One region of the Vibrio sp. 1580 genome, then DNA from elsewhere that is predicted to be linked to it. Evidence: predicted binding sites of a transcription regulator. Region 1 holds the regulator's gene; each other region holds the start of a gene.
What was found. Region 1 encodes PurR, which represses purine synthesis genes. Its sites were predicted from a motif close to TNANGNAAACGTTTNCNTNA; they were not measured.
Positions count from the first base shown of each region.

Region 2: metK (methionine adenosyltransferase) is a predicted target of PurR. The motif match lies at 1,800-1,819, and genes of this name have one in related genera.
Region 3: R7093_RS18430 (NupC/NupG family nucleoside CNT transporter) is a predicted target of PurR. The motif match lies at 2,468-2,487, and genes of this name have one in related genera.

Region 1 covers NZ_JAWOVT010000007.1:232,355-236,072, forward strand. Annotated here, with positions in the region: gene torD (molecular chaperone TorD) at 1-310, shown strand, start outside; gene purR (HTH-type transcriptional repressor PurR) at 779-1,783, shown strand; cyclic di-GMP riboswitch class I at 2,071-2,160, shown strand; gene R7093_RS13635 (TfoX/Sxy family DNA transformation protein) at 2,277-2,867, shown strand; gene R7093_RS13640 (TVP38/TMEM64 family protein) at 2,982-3,668, shown strand; gene R7093_RS13645 (DUF2007 domain-containing protein) at 3,689-3,718, shown strand, end outside.
Region 2 covers NZ_JAWOVT010000005.1:21,276-24,993, forward strand. Annotated here, with positions in the region: gene R7093_RS09405 (DUF2189 domain-containing protein) at 1-97, opposite strand, end outside; gene metK (methionine adenosyltransferase) at 500-1,654, opposite strand; gene tkt (transketolase) at 1,970-3,718, shown strand, end outside.
Region 3 covers NZ_JAWOVT010000012.1:100,835-104,552, reverse strand. Annotated here, with positions in the region: gene folD (bifunctional methylenetetrahydrofolate dehydrogenase/methenyltetrahydrofolate cyclohydrolase FolD) at 199-1,059, shown strand; gene R7093_RS18430 (NupC/NupG family nucleoside CNT transporter) at 1,128-2,327, opposite strand; gene R7093_RS18425 (LysR family transcriptional regulator) at 2,585-3,529, opposite strand; gene R7093_RS18420 (lytic transglycosylase domain-containing protein) at 3,618-3,718, opposite strand, start outside.

The DNA.
Region 1 (3,718 bases):
AATGGAAAAGTTGATGGCTGAATTTGGCGTTCAAGTAGACGAAAACCTAAAGGAACCTGCGGATCACTTAGCCGTTGAGCTCGACTTTCTCGGGAACATGATTATCCGCTCAAACGAGCTTGAACAAGAAAAACACATGGAAGAAGCCTTCGTTAAACAAAACGACTTTATCCAGCAACAATTGATGTCTTGGTTACCTCAGTTTTCAGACAAATGTAAAAAATTCGACGAATTTGGATTTTACTCGAGTGTCGCGAAACTATTAGTTGCATTTTGTAAACTAGACAGCGCCTACCTTCTTGGTGAATAATTGCCGCCTATTTTTAGGGAGCCTGCCTATCGGGCTTCCTGTATGCCTGAAAGTGACCAATTGTAAGTAACTTGGGTATAATATTCGTTTGCCTTAACTTAGCGCAAAGACGCTTGGTTATTTAGCAGTCAAAATGTGACTTCAAATACACAAATCTCTTGCTGAAAACATTGCTAGTCAGTCCACATAGGGCTAAAATGTGAGCGCAAACGATTAAATATGATTTATATGTAAACCGCTGAAATATAGCGGTTTTTGTGTTTTCTTAACAGGTTGATGGCAATTTCTCATCAGATAGAAAAAAGATAAAATTCATCGACCGATGCTGCTACGTACCCTTTTGTCGCACTTGGATCAACCGCTGCCGAGACACTTAGCGCCAATTTTATATTGCTAGGTGTGAAACCATTAGAGCATCAGGTACATCCAATACGACATATTTCAGTAGCTCGATACAGGACACCATTTATGGCCACGATAAAAGACGTTGCTCGCTTAGCCGGCGTTTCCACTACGACAGTTTCGCACGTTATCAATAAAACGCGTTTCGTTGCAGAAGCAACGCAAGAAAAAGTAATGAAAGCCGTTGACGAGCTAAATTACGCGCCAAGTGCCGTTGCACGCAGCCTAAAATGCAACTCAACTCGTACGATTGGCATGTTAGTAACTCAATCAACTAACCTATTTTTCTCAGAAGTGATTGATGGCGTTGAGAGCTACTGTTACCGCCAAGGCTATACTCTGATTTTATGTAACACAGGCGGGATTTACGAAAAACAACGCGATTACATTCGTATGCTGGCTGAAAAGCGCGTTGATGGCATCCTAGTGATGTGTTCTGACTTAACCGAAGAACTAAAAGAGATGCTTGACCGTCATGCGGACATTCCTAAAGTGGTCATGGATTGGGGCCCAGAGAGCTCACAAGCAGACAAGATCATGGATAACTCAGAAGAAGGTGGCTACATTGCAACCAAACATCTGATTGACAATGGTCATACGGATATCGCTTGTCTAAGCGGTCATTTTGAAAAGCTTGCTTGCCAAGAGCGCATTGCAGGTTTCCGTCGCGCAATGAGCGAAGCAAACCTAGCTGTAAATGAAGACTGGATCCTTGAAGGTAACTTTGAATGTGATACGGCCGTATTAGTTGCAGATAAAATTACCGCAATGGACAAGCGCCCGACGGCGGTATTCTGTTTTAACGACACAATGGCTCTAGGCCTAATGAGCCGCTTGCAACAAAACGGGATCAAAATTCCTGAAGATATTTCAGTGATCGGCTACGACAACATCGAGCTTGCGGAATACTTCTCTCCACCGCTAACGACTATCCACCAACCTAAACGTCGTGTTGGTAAAAATGCATTCGAAATTCTACTTGAGCGTATCAAAGATAAAGAACACGAAAAACGAATTTTCGAAATGCAACCTGAGCTTGTTATTCGAAATACTGTGAAAAAAATGAACTAAATTTCACTGTATTTAACCGTGTTAAATAAGCGCTCTACAGGGGCGCTTATTTTTTTGGAAAAATTAAGCATTCTCTAATACTTCACACCACTCTAATAACAATTGACTAACGTTAACTCCCTGTTTTATATAAATGTAATATATATTAAGAACTCCTTTTCAAAGGCCAATTTGCACCTTTCCATATGCAAAATAGAGCATTCAATCTATCATTTTTATTGAACCGAAATCACACTTTTAACGCTAAACCGTGATGTTAATTCAATATAAGAAGTATGCTCATTGTGTCACGCACAGGGCAAACCATTCGAAAGAGTGGGACGCAAAGCCTCCGGCCTGAACCATATTACGATATGGAAGGTAGCGGGGTTACCGATGGCAAGTGTGTAAGCAATGACTTTACTCTGTAATGACATTGTTTTTACGCATGTTTGCTACTCTCTCGGACCTGACTTTTGGTGGCGTAATATTAATTACACCGAGATAACAAAACATGGATAAACCGATACTCAAAGACTCTATGAAGCTGTTTGAGGCACTTGGTAATATCAAGTCGCGCTCAATGTTTGGTGGCTTCGGACTATTCGCTGATGAAACAATGTTTGCACTAGTGGTAAACAATCAGCTTCATATCAGAGCAGACCAAAAAACTTCATCTGACTTCGAGAAACAAGGGCTAAAGCCTTACGTTTATAAAAAACGTGGCTTTCCAGTCGTTACAAAGTACTACGCTATTTCCAGCGATTTATGGGAATCAAGCGAACGCTTAATCGAAGTAGCGAATCAATCATTGAAAAAGGCAAAGCTTGAGAAAGAACAGCAAGCAAGTACAAAGCCTAACCGTTTGAAAGATTTGCCTAACTTACGACTGGCTACCGAGCGCATGCTAAAAAAAGCCGGCATCGAATCCGTAGAGAAGCTTGAAGAGGAAGGTGCGCTTAACGCCTATAAAGCGATAAGAGATACGCACTCTGCAACCGTCAACATTGAGTTGCTATGGGCACTAGAAGGTGCTATCAACGGCACTCATTGGAGTGTGGTACCTCAAGCTCGCCGAGATGAGTTGATGAACGGCCTCCAATAAAAGTCGGCCTAAAAACTATCTTGTAAAACCGCAGTCTAATCTGCGGTTTTTTTGTGAAATTTTTTCGGTTTTCCTACTGTCTTATTACATATATCCCAAATTGGAATCAAAATTATGAATAAGAAACTGATTTTAGGTCTCATCCTACTAGCGGCTATCGTCTTTTTAGGTATTAACTTTGGCCAGTATTTAACCTTAGAGAATGCAAAAGCCCAACAAGAAGCACTAACTACATACATCGATCAGAATTTTGTATTCTCGGCTGCGATTTACTTTTTTACCTACATTGCAATTACCGCTTTTTCTATCCCAGGAGCGGCAGTAGTCACCTTACTTGGTGCAGCCTTATTTGGTTTTTGGACAAGCTTGCTACTGGTTTCTTTCGCTAGCACTATGGGGGCAACACTGGCCTTCTTGAGCAGCCGATACTTATTGCGTGACTGGGTACAAAACAAATTCGGAAATAAACTCAACGCAATTAATCAAGGTGTCGAAAAAGACGGAGCTTTTTATCTATTTTCCTTGCGTCTAATCCCTGTATTCCCTTTCTTTCTAATCAACTTACTGATGGGCTTAACGCCGATGTCTGTAGGTAGATTTTATCTCACTAGCCAAATAGGTATGCTGCCAGGCACAGCCGTATATCTGAATGCAGGTACTCAATTAGCAACAATTGAAAGCCTATCGGGCATTGTTTCACCCGCAGTATTAGCGTCTTTTGCGCTATTGGGACTATTTCCAATCATCACTAAATGGGTTATGAATAAAGTAAGGCCGACACCAAGTCAGCAAAACTCGTAATTGGTGAAGTGGGTATTTTGATGAAAATATTTATCGCTAAAAACCCAGCA
Region 2 (3,718 bases), on a different contig from region 1:
GATTGACCGTATTGCACGGTATGGTTCTGGCGTATTCGTTGTCTGGCACTTCCTTTCGCTTGTTGTGGAAGTCCGATGGATTAACAGTTCGAGGCATAACTCCTCCTTGATTTATTCCCACATTATCAGCTTATACCAACTGACAGCGGTTTTTGTTCAGTCAAACTTGAAGCGACTTTTTCAAGTTTACATCTGAGCATTGGCTTAGTTTGGTATCGGCCATAAAGATGCCTGACTCATGTCTTTACTTAAGTGTTGCTTCCACAGTCGCCAGCATCCGACGTCTCTATTTAAATTGGAGTTAACAATATTTTAACTATTGGCGGAGATGGGATAATTTACAAATAATTGCTTAAAATTTATTCGGTATAAAAATGAGGGAGAAACAGGACTGCTTTGTGGGGCAGGGCGGTATGAGCCGAAATGGCTAGATAAAAGTTGCTGAAAATAAAAAGCCCCCACCATAGGCGAGGGCTTGATTGATTCTTGCTTGGCTTGATTATTTGATGCCAGCGAAATCGCGTAGAAGTGCAGCTTTGTCTGTCGCTTCCCACGGGAATTCTTCACGACCGAAGTGACCGTAAGCCGCTGTCTTTTTGTAGATAGGTTGAAGAAGGTTAAGCATTTCTTGTAGACCGTATGGACGTAGGTCGAAGAATTGACGAACCGCTTCAATGATGATGTCGTGAGATACTTTCTCAGTACCGAACGTTTCCACCATGATAGACGTTGGATCAGCAACACCGATTGCGTAAGAAAGTTGGATCTCACAACGGTCAGCCATGCCTGCGGCTACGATGTTTTTCGCTACGTAGCGTGCTGCGTATGCTGCACTACGGTCAACTTTTGATGGATCTTTACCAGAAAACGCACCGCCACCGTGACGAGCTGCGCCGCCGTAGGTATCTACGATGATCTTACGACCAGTTAGACCACAGTCACCCATAGGACCACCGATTACGAAGCGACCGGTTGGATTAATGAAGAAGTTTGTTTCTTTGTTGATCCACTCAGAAGGTAGCACTGGCTTAATGATCTCTTCCATTACCGCTTCACGCAGGTCTGAAGTTGAGATTGAATCACAGTGTTGAGTTGAAAGAACAACCGCGTCGATACCAACGATGTTACCTTGATCGTATTGGAATGTTACCTGAGATTTTGCATCAGGACGCAACCAAGGTAGTGTGCCGTTTTTACGAACTTCTGCTTGCTTTTGAACAAGACGGTGAGAGTAAGTAATTGGCGCTGGCATTAGTACTTCAGTTTCGTTACAAGCGTAACCAAACATGATGCCTTGGTCGCCTGCACCTTGTTCTTTAGGGTCAGCTTTATCAACACCTTGGTTGATATCTGGCGACTGTTTACCGATTGTGTTTAGTACCGCACAAGAATCTGCGTCAAAGCCCATATCTGAATGTACGTAGCCGATTTCACGAACGGTTTCACGAGTTAACTCTTCGATGTCTACCCATGCTGAAGTCGTGATTTCACCACCCACCATTACCATACCGGTTTTAACGTAAGTCTCACATGCAACACGAGCCTTTGGATCTTGCTCTAGAATCGCGTCAAGAACCGCATCAGAAATCTGGTCTGCAATTTTATCTGGATGACCTTCTGATACTGACTCAGAAGTAAACAGGTGCTTAGCCATGTTAGCTCCACTATATCTGGTTTAAAACTGGGGAATGATAAACTCTCCAGCGCAAATTAATACTAATTTTTGTAGGTGTATCTACATCTAGACGTCTATTCTAAATTTGATTGCTCGAATTACAAGCTCTTTTTTGGTTTTTGTTATAACCAAACGTTTGCCTGATTTATTGATAATTTTAAGAACTTCGAACGATTTGGCGCGAAAGGTGCAATATTTGTGAGGTTTTGGACTGGAAAACGTTTGCACACCCAACAGGGCTTTGAGAGAATTATGACCTACTTTTCGTTTCGCTTAATGTACTCAGGAGCAGACATGTCGTCTCGTAAACATCTTGCCAATGCAATTCGTGCTCTAAGCATGGATGGTGTTCAACAAGCTAACTCAGGCCACCCAGGCGCACCAATGGGTATGGCTGATATCGCTGAAGTTCTTTGGCGCTCTCACCTAAACCATAACCCTTCAAACCCAGAGTGGGCCGACCGCGATCGCTTTGTGCTGTCAAACGGTCATGGGTCAATGCTTATTTACTCTCTACTGCACTTAAGCGGTTACGAGCTATCTATTGACGATCTGAAAAACTTCCGTCAATTGCACTCAAAAACCCCAGGTCACCCAGAGTACGGCTACGCGCCTGGTATCGAGACAACAACGGGTCCTCTAGGTCAAGGCATCACTAACGCTGTTGGTATGGCGATCGCAGAGAAAGCACTAGCGGCACAGTTCAACAAAGAAGGTCACGATATCGTTGACCACTTTACGTATGTGTTCATGGGTGACGGCTGTCTAATGGAAGGCATCTCGCATGAAGCATGCTCTCTTGCAGGTACTCTTGGTCTAGGCAAGCTGATTGCATTCTGGGATGACAACGGCATCTCTATCGACGGTCACGTTGATGGTTGGTTCTCTGACGATACACCTAAGCGTTTTGAAGCGTACGGCTGGCATGTAATCCCAGCAGTCGATGGTCACGACTCAGACGCGATCAACGCAGCAATTGAAGCAGCAAAAGCGGACCCACGTCCTACGCTTATCTGTACCAAAACAATTATCGGTTTCGGTTCTCCTAACAAGTCTGGTTCGCACGACTGTCACGGTGCACCACTAGGTCACGATGAAATCCAAGCGGCTCGCGAATACCTAGGTTGGGAGTACGGCCCATTTGAGATCCCGGCAGATGTTTACGCTGAGTGGGATGCAAAAGAAGCGGGCGCCGCGAAAGAAGCAGCTTGGAATGAAAAATTCGAAGCATACGCTGCAGCTTACCCTGCTGAAGCGGCAGAGCTTAAACGTCGTCTAAACGGCGAACTTCCTGCACAATGGGAAGAAAAAGCGAACCAAATCATTGCCGATCTTCAAGCAAACCCAGCGAACATTGCATCACGTAAAGCATCGCAAAATGCACTAGAAGCGTTTGGTCAAATGCTTCCTGAGTTTATGGGTGGTTCTGCTGACCTAGCGCCTTCTAACCTGACCATGTGGTCTGGTTCTAAGTCTCTAGAAACGGAGGACTTCTCTGGCAACTACATCCACTACGGTGTACGCGAATTCGGTATGACTGCTATCATCAACGGTATCGCATTGCACGGTGGTTTCGTTCCTTACGGCGCAACATTCCTAATGTTCATGGAATACGCTCGTAACGCAATGCGTATGGCTGCGCTGATGAAAATTCAGAACATCCAAGTTTACACGCATGATTCGATCGGTCTTGGCGAAGATGGCCCAACTCACCAACCTGTTGAGCAAATGGCGTCTCTACGTGTAACTCCAAACATGAGCACATGGCGCCCATGTGACCAAGTTGAGTCTGCAGTTGCATGGAAACTAGCGATTGAACGTAAAGATGCACCAACTGCACTTATCTTCTCTCGTCAAAACCTAGCGCAACAAGAGCGTACTGCTGAACAAGTCGCAGACATCGCGAAAGGTGCTTACATCCTGAAAGATAGCGAAGGTAAGCCTGAGCTAATCCTTATCGCAACAGGTTCTGAGGTTGAGCTTGCAGTGAAAGCCGCTGAGCAACTAACTTCAGAAGGCAAGAAAGTACGCGTTGTTTCAATG
Region 3 (3,718 bases), on a different contig from region 1:
AGGGACAGGATTATACGAGTTCAAACGGGTAAATCAACGGGTTTTCATAACATTCTGATCTGAATGCCTAAAAAAAGTCCATTAAAACGCTTAATGTTCAAAAACACCACAAAGCAAACGTTTGCGTATGGATGTTGATAAGAAATTCTGCGACAATGCGCCGCAGATAATCTGCCTTCTTAATTTATAAGGAAAGTCATGACTGCTCAAAATATAGACGGAACTCTCATTTCCCAAACTGTTCGATCCGAAGTGGCTGCACGTGTTAAAGCACGTGTTGAAGCTGGGCTACGTGCTCCTGGTTTAGCAGTGGTTCTAGTTGGTGAAGATCCTGCTTCTCAGGTTTATGTCGGTAGCAAACGCCGCGCATGTGAAGAAGTTGGGTTTGTTTCTAAGTCTTTTGACCTTCCTGCGTCTAGCTCAGAAGAAGAGTTACTAGCGCTGATTGATGAATTAAACAATGATGATGAAATTGACGGCATTCTAGTGCAATTACCCCTTCCTGCAGGTATAAACACAACACATGTTTTAGAGCGCATTCACCCAGAGAAGGACGTGGATGGCTTCCACCCTTATAACGTTGGCCGTCTTGCGCAACGTATTCCAAAGCTTCGCTCTTGCACGCCAAAGGGCATCATTACCCTACTCGACCGTTACAACATTGAGCTACGTGGTAAACATGCGGTTGTGGTTGGCGCATCAAACATTGTTGGTCGTCCAATGACACTTGAGCTGCTGCTTGCGGGCTGCACAACAACAACATGTCACCGTTTTACCAAAGACCTAGAGAGTCATGTGCGTCAAGCTGACGTTGTCGTGGTTGCGGTTGGTAAGCCTAACTTCATCCCTGGTGAGTGGATTAAAAAAGGCGCAGTGGTGGTCGATGTCGGTATTAACCGTCTTGACTCAGGCAAACTAGTTGGCGACGTGGAATACGACAAAGCACGTGAAAGTGCGAGCTTTATTACTCCTGTTCCTGGTGGCGTTGGCCCAATGACCGTCGCAAGTTTAATTGAGAACACGATGCTCGCTTGCGAACAGTTCCACACAGACAAATAACGTAAAACTTCAGATACGAAAAAGGCTCCGCAAGGAGCCTTTTTGCTAATTGTTGATATCTATTTCAATTACAGACTTAAAATCACGCCCGCAATCGAAGCGCTCATTAAGTTCGCCATGACACCAGCGATAATCGCACGGAAACCATGCTTAGAAACAAATGCACGCTTTTCTGGTACCAAAGAGCCCAACCCACCAATCAGCATCGCCATGCTTGAGATATTTGCAAAGCCACACAAAGCAAACGTCACGATTGCTTGTGAGTGTTCACTAAGTTGAGACTTCACTTCTGCAAGCTGGATGAAAGCGACGAACTCATTCACCACAATCTTGTTACCAATCAGCGATCCTGCTGTGGTTGCTTCTTGCCATGGTATACCCAACAACCAAGCGACTGGCGCAAACACAAAACCTAGGATTAGCTCAAAACTTAAGGGGGTCCCAATAAGATCACCTATCCAGCCTAACATGCCGTTTAGCATTGCAATGACACTGATAAATGCCAGTAACGTACCACCGACCGATACAGCAATGCGTACTCCCGCCATGGCACCATCGGCTAATGCTTCTACTACGTTGGTTGCACGTGGAATTTCAACTTGGCTAATGTCGATATCTGCTGCTTTATCCGTATCTTCTGGCATTAAAATTTTTGCCATCAACAAGCCGGCAGGTGCAGACATAAATGCAGCAGCAATAAGATAGTTGAGGTCGACACCCAGTGATGCGTAACCAACCAACGTTCCGCCAGCAACTGACGCTAAACCACCTGTCATAACTGCAAAGAACTGCGAGTCAGTCATGTGTTTTAGGTAAGGCTTTACCATTAATGGTGCTTCAATGGTGCCAACAAAGATATTCGCCGTAGCAGACAAAGACTCAGCACGACCGATACCCAGCAGCTTTTGAATACCACCACCGATAAAGTTAATGATTTTTGGCATCACACCAATGTGATAAAGACCTGAGATAAGAGAGGAGAAGAAAACGATGATACCCAGAACATTGATCGCAAAGGTGAAGCCCCCTGTCGCCAAATTACCGAATAAAAACGCAATGCCCTCTTGACCATAGTTGATCAAATTCGACACAACACTGCTCACTGAATTCAGCGCATCTCGTCCTGCTGGTACATATAAAACCAACAACGCAAACAGTACCTGCAAAGCAAACGCAAACGACACTGTTCTCAGCTTTATATTTTTTCTATTTGTAGAAAGTAGCCATGCTAGGAATAGTATGGCTACGATACCAATAATTGAGTTCATAAAATGAATCCGACAGAAGGGGGATATGGAAGGCACCGGATTGTATAGCGGACTCAAAATGCTGCAAGTTGAGGATGTTAACAGTGTGAAAAGTTTAAGCGACCAATAACTGACCAACAAAATAACCAATTGAATTTATTAAAGATAAACGTTTGCTTATTTTAATTATTTCCATATGGAAAATATGTTTCTGGTTCAGGAAAAATTTTTGTGAAGTGAATCACCTTATGTGTCGTTCTACAACGTCATTGATCCTGTTATTTAGGAATAGAGATGTAAGGCGCCAAACGTTGGTCCCAATGACAAGGGTTGCCGATCTTCTGTTTGATAAAGTTAATCACTGCGGATATTTTTTTTGGCATATGCTGGCGGCTTGGGTATACCGCATAAAACGGCATCGACTGGCTGGCTTTCCAGTCAGGTAACAGCTGTATTAACTTACCCGTTCTAAACTCATCCCCCAGCAAGTAAGTGGCAAGGTAGGCAATACCCCAACCTGCAATAGCCGCATCCCGAACGGCTTCTGCCAGATCCACTGAATAGTTACCCGAGACTTTTACATTCAATTCTTGCTGATCTTTGGTAAACGCCCACCCCGTATAGTCACGCTCCCAGCTTCTGTATATGAGGCAGTTGTGAGCAGATAGGTCATCCGGTTCTGCTGGCGTGTCATGTTTCAATAAGTAATCTGGCGATGCCGCAACAACAAACTGGCAATCCGTCAAACGCTGCGCAATGTAACCTTCAGGCAAATGCTCGTTGTTGGTTACCCATAAATCGAGCCCTTCGGCTAACATATCGACCTTATAGTCAAACAGATGTACTTCCACTTGAAGTTGAGGATACAGTTCGCGTAACTCTTGAATCGCTGGAATAATGTGTAAGGTACCAAATGATTGCGACAACCCAAGACGTACCAAACCTGCTACTTCATCCCGCTGGGTTTCCATCTCTAATGTGGCGCTGCTCACCGCTTGTACCACTTGCTCACAGTGATGAAAAAAGGTTTTCCCTGCCTCAGTCGGCGTAAAGCTTCGCGTAGTGCGTTGAACAAGCTTGATACCAAGAGACGCTTCTAACTGACTCAACTGTTTGCTCACATGAGACACCGACACGCCTAAGCTCTTTGCAGCAGCTGTGAAGCTTTTGTGTTTAAGAAGAGCGGAGAAAATCACCATTTGTGCGGCACGTTCAGATAACACGCTTTACCTCGATTTGGTTATAGAAAAAACAAAGGGCTCCGAAGAGCCCTTGTATTGAAGACTGAATGCCAAATTGTTTGATGGCAGATCAGTATTTAATGCGGTCAGCCAAGTGACTCACAGCAAGTGCGAAGTAGTAAGAGCGGTTCCACTTCATCAATACGTTGTAGTTATTGTAAACCAGATACG